DNA from 3 places in the Streptomyces sp. NPDC006602 genome. Region 1 is predicted to be linked to each of the others. Evidence: riboswitches for the same ligand, from Rfam matches in the RefSeq annotation. Region 1 holds a riboswitch; each other region holds the start of a gene.
What was found. Region 1 has a riboswitch for cyclic di-AMP ahead of ACFYO2_RS26345 (transglycosylase family protein). Riboswitches for the same ligand answer to the same signal wherever they lie in the genome.

Region 1 (4,354 bases):
GGGAGACGTACTGCCTTATGGGATACGCCAGGGCCACGATCAGCGTGCACAGGACCAGGGCGAGGAGCGCGGCCCGGCCGGTGAGCCGGGAGCGGCGGGCCTGCCGCTTGGTCTGGGAGCGGTAGACGCGCGCCGCGGTCTGCTCGCCGAGCAGCTTGATCCTGGTCGCGGTGGAGAAACGGTCCCGGTCCTTCACGGCCATGTTTCCCCGCCTCCCGTCTCACACGTGCGTACGTCCCCGCACACGGTACGGGACCGGTACGGGGACGTACGTACGACTGGCTAAGGCTTTGACCCCGTAAGGGGCAGCCCTTGAAGCGGTCGGACCTCGAAGGGTCAGACCTCGAAGGGTCAGACCTTGAAGCGCGGGAAGGCCGAGCGGCCGGCGTACACCGCGGCGTCGTCGAGGATCTCCTCGATGCGCAGCAGCTGGTTGTACTTGGCGACGCGGTCCGAGCGGGCCGGGGCACCGGTCTTGATCTGACCGCAGTTCACGGCGACGGCGAGGTCGGCGATGGTGACGTCCTCGGTCTCGCCGGAGCGGTGGGACATCATGCACTTGAAGCCGTTGCGCTGGGCCATCTCGACGGCGTCCAGGGTCTCGGTCAGCGAGCCGATCTGGTTGACCTTGACGAGCAGGGCGTTGGCGACACCCTCCTCGATGCCGCGGGCCAGGCGCTCCGGGTTGGTGACGAACAGGTCGTCACCGACGAGCTGGACCTTGTCGCCGAGCTGGTCGGTGATGGTCTTCCAGCCGGCCCAGTCGTCCTCGAACAGCGGGTCCTCGATGGAGACGAGCGGGTAGTCCGCGACGAGCTCGGCGTAGTACTCCGTCATCTCGGCGGCGGAGCGCTCCTTGCCCTCGAAGAGGTAGACGCCGTCCTTGTAGAACTCGGAGGCGGCCACGTCGAGCGCGAGGCCGATCTGCTCGCCGGGGGTGTAACCGGCCTCCTTGACGGCCTCGAGGATGAGGTCGAGGGCGTCGCGGTTGGAGCCGAGGTTCGGGGCGAAGCCGCCCTCGTCGCCGAGGCCGGTGTTCAGGCCCTTGCGCTTCAGCACCTTCTTGAGGGTGTGGTAGATCTCGGCGCCCCAGCGCAGGGCCTCGGAGAAGGACTCCGCACCGATCGGGGCGATCATGAACTCCTGGATGTCCACGTTGGTGTCGGCGTGCGAGCCGCCGTTCAGGATGTTCATCATCGGCACCGGCAGCAGGTGCGCGTTCGGGCCGCCCAGGTAGCGGAAGAGGGGGAGGTCGCTGGCCTCGGAGGCGGCGTGGGCGACGGCGAGCGAGACGCCGAGGATGGCGTTGGCGCCGAGCGAGCCCTTGTTGTCGGTGGCGTCCAGGTCGAACATCGCCTGGTCGATCAGGCGCTGCTCGGTGGCGTCGTAGCCGACGAGCTCCGGGCCGATCTGCTCGATGACGGCGAGGACGGCCTTCTCCACGCCCTTGCCGTGGTAGCGGTTGGGGTCACCGTCGCGGAGCTCGATGGCCTCGAAGGCGCCCGTGGAGGCGCCGGACGGAACGGCGGCACGGCCGGTGCTGCCGTCGTCGAGGCCGACCTCGACCTCGACCGTGGGGTTGCCTCGGGAGTCCAGGATTTCCCGGGCTACGACGACGTCGATGGACGGCACGAGCATCTCCTTCTTCAATGTGACGCTGGTCTCACGGAACCACGGTGGGTTCTGCGAGACGAGCCTAACCGGCTCCGGGCGATCGGCCAGCCTGTCGACCACCTCATGGACAGAACCGAAAGTAAATTGTTTCCGAACGGAACAAAAAGCGGGGCACAAAAAGCCCCGCCCCGGTGCGTACGGGGGACGACGCACCGGAGCGGGGAGCCCGTGGGGACGGGGGTGGCCCTCACGAGGCCTCCACTATGGAGTCCACGTCCAGGAGAGCGCTGTGGTTCAGCTACGAGCCGCGTGTCACTTCAGGTGCAGCTGCTGGCCCGGGTAGATGAGGTTGGCGTCCTGGACGATGTCCTTGTTCAGCTCGAACACCTTCGCCCAGCCGCCCTTGACGTCGTTCTCCTCGGCTATGGAGCTGAGGGTGTCGCCGGAGACGACCTTGTACTCGCCGTCGCCCTTCTTGACCTTCTTGCCGGTCGGGGTGGTGACGGTCTTCTTCGAGGCCGGGCGGTCCGCGGAACGGGAGGCCTGCTGCTCGGTGGAACGGGTCGTGGTCCCCGAGGAGCCGCTGGAGGTGTTCGACGAGGTGTCGGCGCTGCCGTTGTAGGCGGAGCTCGACAGGTTCACGCCGCAGTTCGGCCAGGCGCCCTTGCCCTGGGAGGCGAGGACCTTCTCGGCGACGGCGATCTGCTGGGACTTGGAGGCCTGGTTGGCCTGCGCGGCGTACTGCGTGCCGCCGTACGCGGCCCAGGTGGAGGCGGAGAACTGGAGACCGCCGTAGTAGCCGTTGCCGGTGTTGATGGACCAGTTGCCGCCGGACTCGCACTGGGCCACGGCGTCCCACTCGGAGGCGGTGGCGGCGGAGGCGTTGCCGGCCGCCATCAGCGGGGCGGCGACGGCGGCACCGGTGACACCGGCGATGGCGATGGCACGAGTGGCCTTGGACGGACGGCGGTGCTTGCCCTTGCCGGAAAACAGCATGGTGGATCCCCTCACCGACGCCTGCGAGGTGAGCTGTCGGGTTCGGGCCGGTTGAGTTGCCCGGCCACGTCCCTTGCGGAACATGGCTTCACCCCAAGCCGGAGCCAGCTTCAACTGCTGGTCCCGGCACTTACCTTGGGTCCCCCGCTCCTGCCTACGGCGCTTTACGCGACGACTGTTCCCGTACGGCCGCTGGCAGGATTCGGCGTTGCGGCAGTCGGGGCTCGTGTTGGCGAGCGGTCCTGACGGTAGACACGCGATCCGCGGAATTTCAAAGACGATCAGGGCTTCTGAGAGTCATCCCACACTTTCACCGAACCGGACATTCAGCGCGAAATGCGGCGCGAACTCCCGCTCGTTTTCGCCCTATTCGATACCTACGATGAGGGTCTGACCGGGCGCGATGACACTCGGGTCGGCGCCGATCGCCTGCTTGTTCTCCGCGTAGAGCTCACGCCACCCGCCTTCGAGGTCAAGGGAGTCGGCGATGGACGCGAGAGTGTCTCCGGGGCGGACGGTGTACGAGTCCGCGCGGGCGGCGTGCCGGCCGCCGGAGGCGCTCGTGTCGGCACTGGCGGTGTCGGTGCCGACCGCGGTCTCGTCGGCGCTGCCGCCGCGGTGCTTGCCCGCGACGAGGGCGCCGGTGTCGACGAGGGCCGAAGAGCCGCCCTCTTGCCAGAAGTTGTCCGAGTCGTCCTGTTTCGGCGCGCCTGTGGAGTCGCCGCCGGAGTCCGGCGAGGCACTGGGGGTCGAGTCGGAATCGGCCGAGGTGTCGGACTTGGCCGGGTTGTCGCCCTCGCCGGTCTTGTCGGCCTTCCCGGAAGAATTCGACCGGGCGTCGGACGGAGAGGTCGACGCGGACGACGAAGGCGCATCCGAAGACGTGTCACCGGGCGAGTCGGCCGACGATCGGGAGGAGTCGGACAAGCCGGTCGAGCCGGACGATTCGTCGGCGCCCGAGGTCACCTCGTCCGCCACGCCCGTGTCGACGTCGGCCGCCCCCGAGTCCTTGCTGAGGCCGTTGAGCAGACCGCAGGTGGACCAGTAGCCCACGCCCTTGGCCGCGAGGATCTTCTCGGCGACGGCTATCTGCTGGGAGCGGCTGGCCTGGTCGGGGCTCGAGGCGAAGTCGAGGCCGCTGTACTGCTCCCAGTCCTCCTGGGCGATGTGCAGTCCGCCGTAGTACCCGTCGCCTTTGTCCTGGCTCCAGGAGCCGCCCGTCTCGCAGTTGGCCACCTGGTCCCACGTGGTGCCGGTCGCCGCGCTGGCGCCGGTGGCACCGAGGAGCGGGATCGCGATGGCGGAGCCGGTCACTCCGGCCGCGACGAGGATGGCCGGAGCCTGGCGGGGGCGACGATGGCGGCCGTTCCCGGAGAGCATGCGGAGACCTTTCGCGAGGCAACAGTGACCAGCGCGGCGGGTGAGGCGCCGCGCTGATCCGTGAACGTATAGGCAGCCGATCACTTGTCACAAGTTAATGCCGCGTAGATCACGTGAAGATCACAGAGTTGAGGGTGGGTCAGCTTTACGCAGGTGAGCGCAGTCATACACGCGGCGTGAACTCGACGGGCAACGTCCGCAGTCCGCGCATGATGAGACCGCCCCGCCACCGCAGATCAGCGGAATCCACGGCGAGTTGCAAGTCCGGGAGGCGGGTGAGCAGCGTGGCGAGCGCGGTCTGCCCCTCCAGTCTGGCCAGGGGGGCACCGAGGCAGTAGTGGATGCCGTGGCCGTATCCGAGGTG
Region 2 (4,354 bases), on a different contig from region 1:
TCACGGCTATCGACAGGCCGGCGCGGTCCTTGCCCGCCGCGCAGTGCATCAGCGCCGGGACGCTGTCCTCGGCGAGCGAGTGCAGCACCCGGGAGTGCTCGGCGGTGCGCTCCTTGATGAGCGTGCGGTACGACGCGATCATCCGGTTGGCGCCCTTGCCGTCGGACAGCAGCTCGCGCAGCTGGTCGAGGTCGCCGTCGCGGACCATCTTCCAGAACTCGGCGCCGTCCGCCGGGTCGCTCAGTGGCAGGTTCACATTGCGCACGCCCGGCAGCTCGACGTCGGGACCCTCGAACTTCTGGTCCGCGGCGTTGCGGAAGTCGAAGATCGTGTGCAGGCCCAGGGATGCGAGGAGCGCGGCGTCCTCCTCGGTCGCGTGCGCGAGGTGGCCGCTGCGGAACAGCACTCCGTGCCGCACGCGCCGTCCGTCCACCGTCGGCAGTCCGCCCACGTCCCGGAAGTTGCGCACGGCGGCCAGCTCGGGCTCGGTCGACGGGACCTGCTGCGTCACTTGGGCTCCCCCCCACTCGGTCCGCCGCCGCGGCTCGACGACGGGCATTCCCTCGACGATACGACATGCGTTCCTGGGGCAACGAGTTGTCCACAGGCGTTGCACCCAGGGGGCTCAGCCTTGATGATGTTGGGGCTTGAGGGGACCTGTTCGTACCTGTTCGAAACTGTGAGGGACTGCATGCCGGATATCGCCGAGAACGGCCGCACATGGCTCCTGTCCGGGCCGACCAGCAGTTACGCCCTCCACCTCACCGCCGACGACGAGCTGCTGCACCTCCACTGGGGACCGCGCATCGCACTCGCCGACGCCGAGGCCCTCGCCGTCCGCCCCCTGCCCGACTACTGGCCCTTCGAGTCCCCGCTCGACGGCCGCGAGGAGTACCCCGTCGAGGGCGGCCCCCGCTTCGTTCGGCCCGCCCTGTCGGTGCGCACGGAGGAGGGGCGCGGCACCGAGTGGAGCTTCGAGGCGTACGAGATGGCGGACGACGAACTGCGGCTGCGGTTCCGTGACGGCGGGCTGGCGATCACGCTGCACTACCGGATGCGGGGCGACGTCCTCGAACGCTGGGTGACCCTCGACAACGACGGGCCCGCCGTGGAACTCCTGCGCGCCGACTCCGCCGTCTGGACGCTGCCCCACCGCGACGGCTGGCGGCTGTCCCAGCTGCACGGCCGCTGGGCCGCCGAGTCCCGGCTCGTACGTTCCCCCCTCACCTACGGTGAGAAGGTGATCGGCAGCCGCCGCGGCCACACCGGGCACCAGCACCTGCCCTGGGTCGCCCTCGACACCGACGCGACCGAGGAGCGCGGCGAGGTCTACGGCTGCGCCCTCGGCTGGTCCGGGTCCTGGCGGATCGCCGTGGCCCAACTCCCCGACGCGCGCGTGCAGGTCACCGGCGGGGCCGGGTACGACGACTCAGGCCTGCTGCGGCTGGCGGCGGGGGAGTCCTTCACGACGCCTGTCTTCGCCGGTCTGTGGAGCGAGGGCGGCTTCGGCGGGGCGAGCCGGGCCTGGCACGCCTACCAGCGTGCGTATGTGATCCCGGACGCGGACCAGGACCGGCCGGTGCTGTTCAACTCCTGGGAGGCCACGGAGTTCGACATCTCCGAGGAGCAGCAGGGCGTGCTGGCCCGGCGGGCCGCGGCGATCGGCGTCGAGCTGTTCGTCGTGGACGACGGCTGGTTCGGATCCCGCACCAGCGACCGCGCCGGGCTCGGCGACTGGCAGCCCAATCCGGACCGCTTCCCCGGCGGCCTCAAGCCGCTGGGCGACTACGTGCACGCGCTCGGCATGCGGTTCGGCATCTGGGTGGAGCCCGAGATGGTCAATCCGGACAGCGAGCTCTACCGGGCCCATCCGGACTGGGTCCAGCACCAGGCAGGGCGAAAGCGGACAGAGCTGCGCAATCAACTCGTACTGAACCTCGCGCGCGAGGACGTCCAGGAGTACCTCTGGGAGCAGCTCCACGCGCTCCTGTCCAGCGCCCCGATCGACTACGTGAAGTGGGACTTCAATCGCTGCTTCACCGACGCGGGCTGGCCCGGCGAGCCCTACCCGCAGCGCCTGTGGGTCGATCATGTGCACGCGCTGTACCGCCTGTTGGACCGGCTGCGGGCCGCCCACCCGGGCGTCGCCTTCGAGTCCTGCTCGGGCGGCGGCGGCCGGATCGACCTCGGCGTGATGAGCCGTACGGACCAGGTGTGGACCTCGGACAACACCGACCCGCTCGACCGGCTCGTCATCCAGCACGGCTTCAGTCAGATCCACCCGGCGCGCGTCATGGCCGCCTGGGTCACCGACAGCCCCAACAACCAGCTCAACGGCAGGGTCAGCTCGCTGCGTTTCCGTTTCGTGAGCGCCATGGCCGGGGTGCTCGGCGTCGGCGGAGACCTCGCCGAGTGGACCGAGGAGGAGCTCGCCGAGGCCCGTGACTGGGTGGATCTCTACAAGGAGATCCGGCCCCTCGTGCAGCGCGGCGACCTCTACCGGCTGCGGCCTCCGCAGGGCGGGCTGAGCGCGGTGCAGTACGTCCTCGGCGACGAGGCCGTCGTCCTCGCCTGGCTCCAGGCGCAGCATTACGGCGAGCCCGTGCCGACGCTGCGGTTGCACGGCCTCGACCCGACAGCATCGTACGAATGCCATGAAACGGGCGAAGTTCACAGAGGTGCCGTACTGCTGCATCACGGACTGCGGACGGGACTGCGCGGTGACTTCGATGCGACGGTTATCCGACTGCGTCGCATCTAAGGCTTCTGTCCGAATTAGCACCTTCGTTCCAACTCCGCATGCAATAAAGGGGCCTGAGGAGGGGCCACGTGAGGAGGGTCATATTCGTGACCGTGCGTCGCCCGTCATGTTCACGTAATCAATGGTCTTTTCAAGGGGGTTTGGTTAAGAGGGTCAGTCCCTAATGCACACAGGGTGACAGGGAATTCTCTCAGGTGGCCAACAGAAACGCATTCACGGGCAACCACTTACTTGTCCCTTTGCGTCTTGGTCGCTTACGTTCACCACCCATCCGGACGGACGCCCAATCCTGCCGCCGCCCGGAGCCCGCACACACTCACCCGTACATGGCAGGAGCGGGGGACCCACAGGTAGAACCGCCTGTTCCGGTCTCCGGAACGGCTAGGGGTTAAGTCGTGCTTCGGTACGGCCGGGCATCTCCAGTCCGCACCCGACAGCTCACCTCGCAGGCGCCGGAGAGGAATTCGTCATGCCCGCGAAGGGTAAGCATCGCCGCCCGAAGTCCCAGCGTTTCACCCGCTCCATCGCCGTCGCCGGAACCGGCGGCGCCGCACTCGCCCTGCCGCTTCTCGGGGCCACCGGCGCGCACGCCGCCACTCCGCAGTCCGTATCGGAAAAGGCCGTTCAGTCGTCCGTTCCGACCACGGTGAAGAAGGTGGCTGAAAAGACGACGGCCGAAAAGCAGGCGTCCGCGCAGGCATCGGGTAGGAAGATCTACTCCGTGCAGGCCGGTGACTACCTCGCGAAGATCGCGGACGAGCAGAATGTCAGCGGTGGCTGGCAGAAGCTCTACTCCGACAACCGCGAGGCCGTCGGTGGCAACCCGTCGCTGATCCACCCCGGTCTGAAGCTCTCGATCGGCAGGAAGGCCACGACGAGCACCCCCAAGTCGTCGTCCTCCTCGGGCTCTTCCTCCTCGTCCAAGTCGTCGTCTTCGTCTGGTTCATCGGATTCGTCCGCTTCGTCGAAGTCGTCCCCCTCCGGGGCTTCCTCCTCGTCGAAGACCGAGGCGGCCACCCAGAGCGCCGACAACGCCGGCACCTCCAGCGGCTTCACCCTTCCGGTGAGCGGTGCCTCCGTCGGCACCGGCTACCACGTGGCGGGCAGCATGTGGTCCAGCGGCTACCACACCGGCGTCGACTTCGTCGTCCCGACCGGCACCTCCCTCAAGGCCGTGGGCGCGGGCACGGTCGTCTCCGCGGGCTGGGGCGGCGCGTACGGCAACCAGGTCGTCATCAGGCTCGCCGACGGCTACTACGCGCAGTACGCCCACCTGTCCTCGCTCTCCGTCTCGAGCGGCCAGTCCGTGACGGCCGGTCAGCAGCTCGGCCTCTCCGGCGCGACCGGCAACGTGACCGGCCCGCACCTGCACTTCGAGATCCGCACCACGCCGGACTACGGCTCGGACGTGGACCCGGTCGCCTACCTCCGCTCGAAGGGCGTCGCCGTCGGCTGACATCCCCGACCGTCTGTCCGAACACGCTGCCGAAGGCCGGACCCCGATCCCCGGGTCCGGCCTTCGGTGTGTTGATCTTGCTTGTTCCTGATCACTCCATTGCGGCTTTGTGGCGGGGGCGCCCGGGGCGTCGACAG
Region 3 (4,354 bases), on a different contig from region 1:
CCGAGGGGTGAGCCGTCGATGTTGCCCGACCTGCCACCGTTGCCGGCCCTGACGCGCGCCGAGGGCGAACTGATCGACCGTTACCTCGACGTGGTGGACCTGCTCGGCCGGATCAACCCGGCCCGCCACGGCGACACGTACCGCGGACTGCGGGCCGCGCAGGCGCTGGTCACCAAGGCGGCCGAGCTGCGGGACGCACTGGCGCTGATGCACCGTCGGGGCGAGACCGAGGTGCACGCCGACACGCTGGCGCGTGCGCTGCGCGTGCTGGACGGGGAGCGCCGCACGGCCCGCGTCACGCTGCCGCCGCCCACCGACAGTTGACGCACCCACAGCCGGTCCGGTCCGCCTCCTGATGGAGCGTCCGGACCGGCGCCGAAACGGACCAAACGGTGTACCACCTCTTGGCGTAGTCGCGCGTCCATTTTCAGGCCCGCTCAAGTTGCGCAACGCGCGTAGGCCCAGGGCGGAATGAGTCGTTCCGGTGCTGGTCGGGGGGCCCTCGGGCCCCTGGACGCCCTCTCGAACACGGGGGTGTCCACCCGAACGGGTGAGTGGTGAGTAACAACACAAACCATCGGTTCCGTTGGGATTTTCGGACATCCCTGAGCCAAGATCCCTGTCTGACGACAAGACCCCGTCACAACGGCGGGGCGATCCGGGCGGACGCCGAGTCCTGCCGCTGCCCGGATGACAGGTCGACAGAAGTGGATCGGCAGGAGTGGAGGACCCAAGCACGACGGGTCGCCGGAACGGTCACGCCATGACCGCGCCGAGCTGCCCTTGGGGTGAAGCCGCAGCAGCGGCCGGGCAACTTCGCCAGCCCGAATCCGACAGGTCATCCTTCACAGGCGGCTGACGAAGGGTTGCGCATGACTGCGCTCAATCGTGTCCCGTCGCTCATGGTCCGGGCCGGTACGGCCTCGGCCCTCACCCTCGCCGCGGTGGGCGGCTCCGTCGTGGTCCCGGGTGTCGCCTCCGACGCCGCGGCCGCCACGCCGGCGACGAAGGCACTTCAGATCGCCGCGTCCAAGAAGGGCTCCCCGTACAGGTACGGCGCCACCGGACCACGCCGGTTCGACTGCTCAGGGCTCACGCTGTACTCGTTCAAGAAGGCGGGCAAGAAGCTGCCTCGTACGGCGGCCCAGCAGTACAACAAGACGCACCACATCTCCTCGAAGAGCCGCAAGGCGGGAGACCTGGTGTTCTTCCACTCGGGGTCGAGCGTCTACCACGTCGGCATCTACGCCGGGAAGGGGAAGATCTGGCACGCCCCGAAGACCGGGGACGTGGTGCGACTGCAGAAGCTCTGGACCAAGAGCGTCTGGTACGGCCGGGTCAAGTGACCCACCCACCCTCGGGGGCGGCGGCGACCTGACCCGCCGCCGTCCCCTGTTGGGGCCCCGCGGGACGCGTGACACGGGCTGAGATGGTTACTCGTTCATCCATGGCCGACCACCGTCCCTGCACCGCACGCAACGAGACCCCGCTGGAGCGCGCCGACCGCAATTTCGGCGAACTGCTCCAGGAACTGCGCGTCACCCAGACCGGGGTGCAGATCCTCTTCGCGTTCCTGCTGACCCTCGCCTTCACGCCGCGCTTCCCGTCGCTCGACACGGTCCAGCGCACGACGTACGTCGTCACGCTGCTGCTGGCGGTCCTCGCGGCGGCGCTGTTCACCGCGCCCGCCGCCCTGCATCGCTCGCTCTTCCAGAAGGGCGCCAAGCCCCGCATAGTCCAGGTCTCCTCGCGGCTCGCCACCCTCGGCATGGGGGTGCTGGTGTTCGCGTTCACCGGGTCGGTGCTGCTCGTGGTGGACGTGACGACCGGCCGGGCCGGAGGGCTGGCCGCGGGCGGGGCGACCCTGCTGGTGTGCCTGGGCCTGTGGTGGCTGCTTCCCCGGCTGGTACGGCGGGCCGTACGGGCCGACGCGCACCGGACGGCCGTCAGGCCGCAGCCCACGGCGGTCCGAGGAGGAGTACCCCACCGAGACCTCTCGGCGCGCCGCCGGTGACCTCCTGACGCCCCTGGGGAGCACGCGGCCGGCGCCGTGAGCGCTACGGCTCCTGCTGGCCCGCCGCCGGCACCGGCTGGGCCGGCACCGTCCACGGCAGCTCGATGAAGACGGTCTTGCCCCCCTCGCGGGTGGGCCGGACTCTGAGCTTGCCGCCGCACTCCGCGGTCAGCCAGCGGATGATCACCATGCCGCGGCCGTTGTCCTGCTGGACGGCGGCGGGCAGTCGTTTCGGGAAGCGCGGGTGGCTGTCGGTGACACCGATGCGCAGGTGCTCGTCACGGTCGAGCGCGATGTCCACCGTGAAGGTGGGTGACTGCCCGAGGGTGTGCTGTACGGCGTTGGTGGCGAGTTCGGAGACGATGAGGCGGATGGTCTCGGCTACGTCCGTGTCCGCCGGCAGACCCCATTCCGCCAGAGCTGTGAGCACGTAGGAGCGGGCGGCGGAGACCGAGGCGGGAACGCTCGGCAGAGTGACGGATGATTCCAGGTGGTCTGCCATGACGACGTCGTCCCTTCCCCGCGGTACCGCAGTCCGACGCGAAGGCGGAGGTTCGAGTACGGTCCCGGACTGGTGCTTCGCGGCCAGAGTGCCATTACCGGGGCGGTCACGGGTGGCGATCCACCAAGATGTGCATATATCTGTCGCTCGAAGCGGTGAACTCTGCGACGGCAGACCGTATTTGGGTGCCTTGGTTGGAGTAAGGAGTAGCCCCATGCAGCACGGTCCCGCGGTGCGCCGCCGGAAGCTGGGCGCCGAACTGCGTGCGCTGCGCACCGGTGCGGGGCTCACGAGTGGTGAGGCGGCCCTGCTGGTGGGCTGGCACCAGTCGAAAGTGAGCCGGATCGAGACCGGCGCGAGCGGGGTGAAACCGGCCGATGTGCGGTTACTGCTCGACGCCTACGGGGTGCACGACTCCCAACTGCGCGAGCTGCTCCTGATGTTGGCGGGCTCCGGCGAGGGTGGCGGCCGCCACCACTGGTGGCAGGCGTACCGAGGTGTGCTGCCGCCGACCTACCGGGATTTCATCAGCCTGGAGTCGCAGGCCAGCGCGATGCGCACGCTGGAGACCTCGGTGGTGCCCGGCCTGCTGCAGACGGCGGAGTACGCCCGGGCGGTGACGAAGGCCGCGGTGGACGGGCTGGACGACGAGCGTCTCGACGCCCTGGTCGAAGTGCGCCTGGCCCGGCAGGACGTGCTGCGTTCGCATCCGCCGCTGGAGTTGAGCGCCGTTCTGGACGAGGCCGTGCTGCGGCGGGAGGTCGGCGGCCCCGACATCATGGCGCGGCAGCTGGCACGACTGGTCGAGGCGGTGCGGCTGCCCCAAGTGCGCCTGCAGGTACTGCCGTTCGCGGCCGGCGCGCACATCGGTGTCACCGGGCCTTTCGTTATCTTCTCATTTTCGCGCACATCTGATCTGGATGTGGTTGTTCTCGACCACTTGACGAGTAGCCTCTACCTCGAACGGAAAGAAGACCTCCAGGCTTACACCGAGGCCTTCAACGCCCTTCGGTTCCACGCCCTTTCGCCCGAGGACTCGTTGGACTACATCGCCGCTATAGGTGACGGCGCGTAAGGAGGCACCATGTCTGCCCTGCCTCGGCACGTACCTTCCAGTACCGATCTGCCCGGCCCGCGGTGGCTGCGCAGCAGTTACAGCACGGGAGCGAACAACTGCGTCGAGACCGCCCGGCTCGTGGCCGGACGCCCGGCCGGACTGCTCGCCGTGCGCGACTCGAAGAACCCGGCCGGACCCGCGCTGCTCTTCTCCCCCGAGAGCTGGGCGGGCTTCACGGCCGCGGTGCACCACATCTGACCGGTTCCGCCGTCGCGCGACGCACGGCCGTGGCACCCGCGAGAGAGCCTGAGGATGCGCGCCGTCCCGCGACTCACGGTCGCGTCTCGCCGATCACCCGTACAGCACGTTCGATCTGCCCGTCGGAGAGGTCCGCGCGGGCGGTCAGCCTCAGCCGGGAGACGCCGTCGGGCACGGAAGGAGGACGGAAGCAGCCCACGGCCAGCCCCTGCGCACGGCAGTCGGCCGCCCAGCGCACGGCCCCCTCCGGGGACGGTGCGCGCACGGAGACGACCGCGGCGTCCGGACGTACCGCCTCCAGACCCGCGGCGCTCAGGCGTGCGTACAGGTCGGCGGCGACCGCGCGCGCTCGCGCCGCCCGCTCCGGCTCGCGGCGCAGCAGGCCCAGGGCGGCCAGGGCCGCGCCCGCCGCCGCGGGGGCGAGGCCGGTGTCGAAGATGAACGTCCGGGCCGCGTTGACCAGGTGGTCGATCACCCGGGCGGGGCCGAGCACGGCACCGCCCTGGCTGCCGAGCGACTTGGA

Region 2: it holds a riboswitch for cyclic di-AMP, as region 1 does, so the genes downstream of both, ACFYO2_RS35295 (peptidoglycan DD-metalloendopeptidase family protein) here and ACFYO2_RS26345 (transglycosylase family protein) in region 1, are expected to answer to the same signal.
Region 3: it holds a riboswitch for cyclic di-AMP, as region 1 does, so the genes downstream of both, ACFYO2_RS07975 (C40 family peptidase) here and ACFYO2_RS26345 (transglycosylase family protein) in region 1, are expected to answer to the same signal.

What each region holds. Positions count from the first base shown of each region.
Region 1 covers NZ_JBIAHG010000011.1:93,386-97,739, reverse strand. The annotation lists gene ACFYO2_RS26355 (septum formation initiator family protein) at 1-202, opposite strand, end outside; gene eno (phosphopyruvate hydratase) at 352-1,638, opposite strand; gene ACFYO2_RS26345 (transglycosylase family protein) at 1,927-2,610, opposite strand; cyclic di-AMP (ydaO/yuaA leader) riboswitch at 2,614-2,782, opposite strand; gene ACFYO2_RS26340 (transglycosylase family protein) at 2,977-3,990, opposite strand; gene ACFYO2_RS26335 (cytochrome P450) at 4,154-4,354, opposite strand, start outside.
Region 2 covers NZ_JBIAHG010000021.1:29,265-33,618, reverse strand. The annotation lists gene ACFYO2_RS35305 (tyrosine-protein phosphatase) at 1-511, opposite strand, end outside; gene ACFYO2_RS35300 (alpha-galactosidase) at 692-2,761, shown strand; cyclic di-AMP (ydaO/yuaA leader) riboswitch at 3,069-3,226, shown strand; gene ACFYO2_RS35295 (peptidoglycan DD-metalloendopeptidase family protein) at 3,231-4,217, shown strand.
Region 3 covers NZ_JBIAHG010000002.1:722,670-727,023, forward strand. The annotation lists gene ACFYO2_RS07965 (ATP-dependent Clp protease proteolytic subunit) at 1-11, shown strand, start outside; gene ACFYO2_RS07970 (hypothetical protein) at 19-324, shown strand; cyclic di-AMP (ydaO/yuaA leader) riboswitch at 668-869, shown strand; gene ACFYO2_RS07975 (C40 family peptidase) at 873-1,346, shown strand; gene ACFYO2_RS07980 (DUF6328 family protein) at 1,448-2,014, shown strand; gene ACFYO2_RS07985 (ATP-binding protein) at 2,058-2,516, opposite strand; gene ACFYO2_RS07990 (helix-turn-helix domain-containing protein) at 2,731-3,591, shown strand; gene ACFYO2_RS07995 (DUF397 domain-containing protein) at 3,601-3,831, shown strand; gene ACFYO2_RS08000 (8-amino-7-oxononanoate synthase) at 3,905-4,354, opposite strand, start outside.